DNA from 2 places in the Streptomyces sp. cmx-18-6 genome. Region 1 is predicted to be linked to the other one. Evidence: riboswitches for the same ligand, from Rfam matches in the RefSeq annotation. Region 1 holds a riboswitch; the other holds the start of a gene.
What was found. Region 1 has a riboswitch for cyclic di-AMP ahead of ACLJPL_RS30425 (M23 family metallopeptidase). Riboswitches for the same ligand answer to the same signal wherever they lie in the genome.
Positions count from the first base shown of each region.

Region 2: linked by a shared signal. The riboswitch ahead of ACLJPL_RS21835 (transglycosylase family protein) and the one ahead of ACLJPL_RS30425 (M23 family metallopeptidase) in region 1 are both predicted to bind cyclic di-AMP.

Region 1 is NZ_JAEBEP010000017.1:115,888-118,082, forward strand. It holds gene ACLJPL_RS30420 (M16 family metallopeptidase) at 1-750, shown strand, start outside; cyclic di-AMP (ydaO/yuaA leader) riboswitch at 971-1,137, shown strand; gene ACLJPL_RS30425 (M23 family metallopeptidase) at 1,151-1,966, shown strand.
Region 2 is NZ_JAEBEP010000009.1:103,653-105,847, reverse strand. It holds gene ACLJPL_RS21840 (transglycosylase family protein) at 1-779, shown strand, start outside; cyclic di-AMP (ydaO/yuaA leader) riboswitch at 1,071-1,266, shown strand; gene ACLJPL_RS21835 (transglycosylase family protein) at 1,271-1,987, shown strand.

The DNA.
Region 1 (2,195 bases):
GTGGGCGACTTCACCGGCATCGACCTGGACGCGCTGCTCGCCGACACCCTCGGCGACTGGTCGGGCAACGCGGGCCAGGCCCGGCCCGTCGCGCCGATCACCGCCGACGACACCGGCCGTGTGGTCATCGTCGACCGGCCCGGCGCGGTCCAGACCCAGCTGCTGATCGGCCGCATCGGCGCGGACCGGCACGAGAGCGTGTGGCCCGCCCAGGTCCTCGGCGCCTACTGCCTGGGCGGCACCCTCACCTCCCGGCTGGACCGGGTGCTGCGCGAGGAGAAGGGCTACACCTACGGTGTACGGGCCTTCGCCCAGGTCCTGCGCTCGACCGGCCCCGAGTCGGGCGGCGCGGCGATGCTCGCCATCAGCGGTTCGGTGGACACCGAGTCCACGGGTCCGGCGCTGGAGGACCTCTGGAAGGTGCTGCGGACGCTGGCCGCCGAAGGGCTGACCGACGCCGAGCGCGAGACGGCCGTGCAGAACCTCGTGGGGGTCGCCCCGCTGAAGTTCGAGACGGCCGCCTCCGTCGCGAGCACGCTGGCCGACCAGGTCGAGCAGCACCTCCCCGACGACTACCAGGCCCACCTCTACGCCCGGCTCGCCGAGACGGGCACCGTGGAGGCCACCGCCGCCGTGGTCAACGCCTTCCCGGTGGACCGGCTGGTGACGGTCCTCGTGGGGGACGCGGCACAGATCGAGGAGCCGGTGAAGGCGCTCGGCATCGGCGAGGTGACCGTCGTCAGCGGCTGACGCCGATGTGACACGACCAGGCAAACGGGACCCCGGCGGACGGAAGTTCGCCGGGGTCCTCCCTTTTGGGCCTTTGGGGCGCTTCGTCACCTTTGTGCACGAAGAGTCGATTTGCCCTGTGGGATGTACGACAAATCCCCCTGTCTGTTTGGTGATGGGAAGTCGCCCCGCCTAGCGTCGGATCGGCTGTCCGCCACCCGTACGCCGCAGCCGCGGCGCCGGACAGCCATCGCCGAGTCCCCGTCAGGCGCGAGCCTGGGGAGCCGGGGACCCACGCAGTCCCTGGGGTGAATCGGACGCCCGTGCCGCGACCCGGCGCGGGAATCCGTAGGAGACCTTCCTGCTCCGAACCCGTCAGCTAACCCGGTAGGCGAGAAGGAAGGAAAGGATCAGCCCCTCCATGGCGTTCACCCGTGCCACCGGGAAGCACCGTGCCCCGAGCCGCCTGACGCGCCGCGGCGCCCAGGCCGCCGGCATCGCGGCACTGGCCACCACCGGAGTCCTCGGCTCCCTGGCCTCCCCGGCCGCCGCCGCGGACTCCGAGGCCCCCAAGGCTGCCGAGACCGGACTCACCCAGGCCATCGCCCTCGACGCCACCCTCGCCGAGCAGATCGACGCGCAGGCGCAGGCGCAGCACCAGCAGGCCGAGGCACTGGCCAGGGCGAAGGCCAAGGCGGCCGCCGAAGCCAAGGCCAAGGCCGCGAAGGCCAAGGCGAAGGCGGAGGCCGACCGCAAGGCCGAGGCCCGGGCCGAGGAGGTCCGCGAGGAGAAGGCCCGTGCCGCCCGCGCCGCCGAGCGCGCCCGGCTGAACGCCTTCCACCTCCCCGTCGCCGGCTCGTACGTCTCCACCGGCTACCAGTCGAGCGGTTCGCTCTGGTCCTCCGGCAGCCACTCCGGCGTGGACTTCCACGCCGCCTCCGGCAGCTCCGTCGTCGCGGTCGGCGCCGGTACGGTCGTCGAGGCCGGCTGGGGCGGCGCGTACGGCAACAACGTCGTGCTCCGGATGACGGACGGCACGTACACCCAGTACGGGCACCTCTCCTCGATCGGCGTCTCCGTGGGCCAGAGCGTCACCTCCGGCCAGCAGATCGGCCTCTCCGGCTCCACCGGCAACTCCACCGGCCCGCACCTCCACTTCGAGGCCCGGACCACCGCGGAGTACGGCTCGGACATGGACCCGGTCGCCTACCTGCGCTCGCACGGCCTCAGCGTCTGACCTCACCTCGCGGTCCTCTCCCGACCTCGTGGTCCTCCCTTGGCCTGCCTCCGCACGACCACCTCGCGCGACCCCGACTCCCCGAAGGCCCCGGTTTCCCGCCGGGGCCTTCGGCGAATGCGCCCCTCGCCTCCGCCCCGGGCCTGCCCGGGGCGGTTTTCTGGCCGGAAGATATCCATGGATTCCGGCCCCCCATCGGAAATTGCGGCGGATTGCAATAGAGTCACGG
Region 2 (2,195 bases), on a different contig from region 1:
CGTGGCCGGGCTGCGCGGTGATCTCGGGCCTCGCGGTGGACGGCAGTCTGCCCGGCGTCGACCCCGGTACCGGGCCCTCCGCCGACCCGGGCCAGGACGCGACGACCGCCCCGGCGGACGAAGCGGACGAAGCGGACGAAGCGGACGAAGCGGACGAAGCGGATGAAAAGGGTGAATCCGAGGGTTCCGGCGAGGCTCAGGGCGAGACGGGCAAGGGTGGCAAGACCGGCAAGTCGGGCAAGGTCGGTGAAGCGGGCAAGACCGGCGCGGGGGAGGAGGAAGGTGAGGGCGGCGGCGCCGACCCCTCCGCGAAGCCCTCCCCTTCGCCCGCCACCGGCAAGACCGGCGGGGCCGGGAAGACCGGCTCCTTCGAGTCCCCCGACGCCTCGCAGCCCTCCACCTCCGCCCCTGACGCCTCGAAGGGCGACCGCAGCGGCGGCAAGCACCGGGGTGCCCCGGCTCCCGAGGAGGCCGGTGCGGCGGGTCGTGAGGACGGCCCCCGGGAGTCCGGCCGGCGCGCCTCGCGGGGTGAGGGTGACGCGCGGGACGGCGGCGCGGTCACCGCGGGCGGCTACACCGTGCAGCCCGGGGACAACCTCTGGGCGATTGCTGACGCACAGGAACTTCCCCAGGGCTGGTCCGGTCTGTACGAGGCCAACAAGGACCTCCTGGGCTCCGACCCGGACCTGATCCTGCCCGGCCAGAGCCTGGATCTGGGGCTGGAGCAGGGCGCTTCGGAAGGTGCCGGGGAGCGCGTCGAGGAGCCTGCGGCCAACTGATCCAATTCGGGAAAACACCCCGAAATCGCGGGTAGTTCAGGGACCTATGTCCACTTATGCGTAAGTGAGACATGGGTCTCTTTGCTTCAACTGGCGTGTCGCGTCCGCCCGCTCGGCGTTGATCCGCTCCGACCTGCGGAAACGGTCCGTCAGGGTGAGCAAGTAAGCGCCAATTAGACTAGTATGTCCATCTTTGAATATGGGGGTTGCCTGTGTTTACGGTCGGAACCGCTCGCACCGCGGGCCCCGACGACCGTCACGCCGAATCCTGCCGGCGGCCGAAGGGAACAGACGCGTAAAGCGCCGTAGGCAGGAGCGGGGGACCCAGGTAGGCCGCCGGGTCCGGACGGGCCTCGTCGAAGTCGGAAGACTTCGGACGGGACGTACGGGACCGGCTCGGGGTGAAGTCGTGCGCAAGGTCGCACGGCCGGGCAACTCATCAGCCCGAACCCGACAGCTCACCTCGTAGGCGTCGGTGAGGAGATCGTTCCATGCTGCTTAACAGCAAGGGCAAGCACCGCCGCCCGTCCAAGGCCGTCCGTCTCGCCACCCTGGCGGGCGTCACCGGTGCCGCCGTCGCGGTGCCGCTGATGGGCGCGACCAGCGCTTCCGCCGCCTCCGTCGAGACCTGGGACGCCGTCGCCCAGTGCGAGTCCGGCGGCAACTGGTCCATCAACACCGGCAACGGCTACTACGGCGGGCTGCAGTTCTCCCAGTCCAGCTGGGCCGCCGCCGGTGGTACGCAGTACGCCTCGCGCGCCGACCTGGCCTCCAAGGACCAGCAGATCGCCACCGCCGAGAAGCTCCTCGACCTTCAGGGTCCGGGCGCCTGGGCCTGCGCCGGCGCCGGCGGCCTCACCAACGACGGTGTGGACCCGGGCGTGAACACCGGCTCCGGCCAGTCGCAGAGCAAGCCCGAGCAGGCGCAGCCCGAGCGCAAGGCCGAGCAGCCCACCACGCGCAGCGAGCAGCGCAGCGCCCCGGCGGCCCCGAAGGCCGAGAGCTCCAAGAAGACCGTCACCACCCCGACCGGCGAGAAGGTCCAGAAGGGCGACGGCGAGTACAAGGTCGAGTCCGGCGACACCCTGAGCAAGATCGCTCAGAAGGAAGGCGTCAAGGGCGGCTGGAGCAAGCTGTTCGAGCTCAACGACGACATCGTCAAGGACGCGGACCTGATCTTCCCGGGTCAGCAGCTCCACCTGAAGTAACAGCCGGCTCTCCTCCCCGGAGGGAGGGGGTCCGGCGGCACCCTCCCTCGCACGGCTCCCCGGCCCGGCGCGCTCTCCCCCCGATGCGCGCCGGGCCGGGGTATCTCCCGTGGCCGGGGTATCCCCCGGGGGCGGGGCGTCTCCCGTGGCCGGGGTATCTCCCGGGCCGACACGTCTCCCGTGGGGGATTCGTTCACCTCTTGTCGTC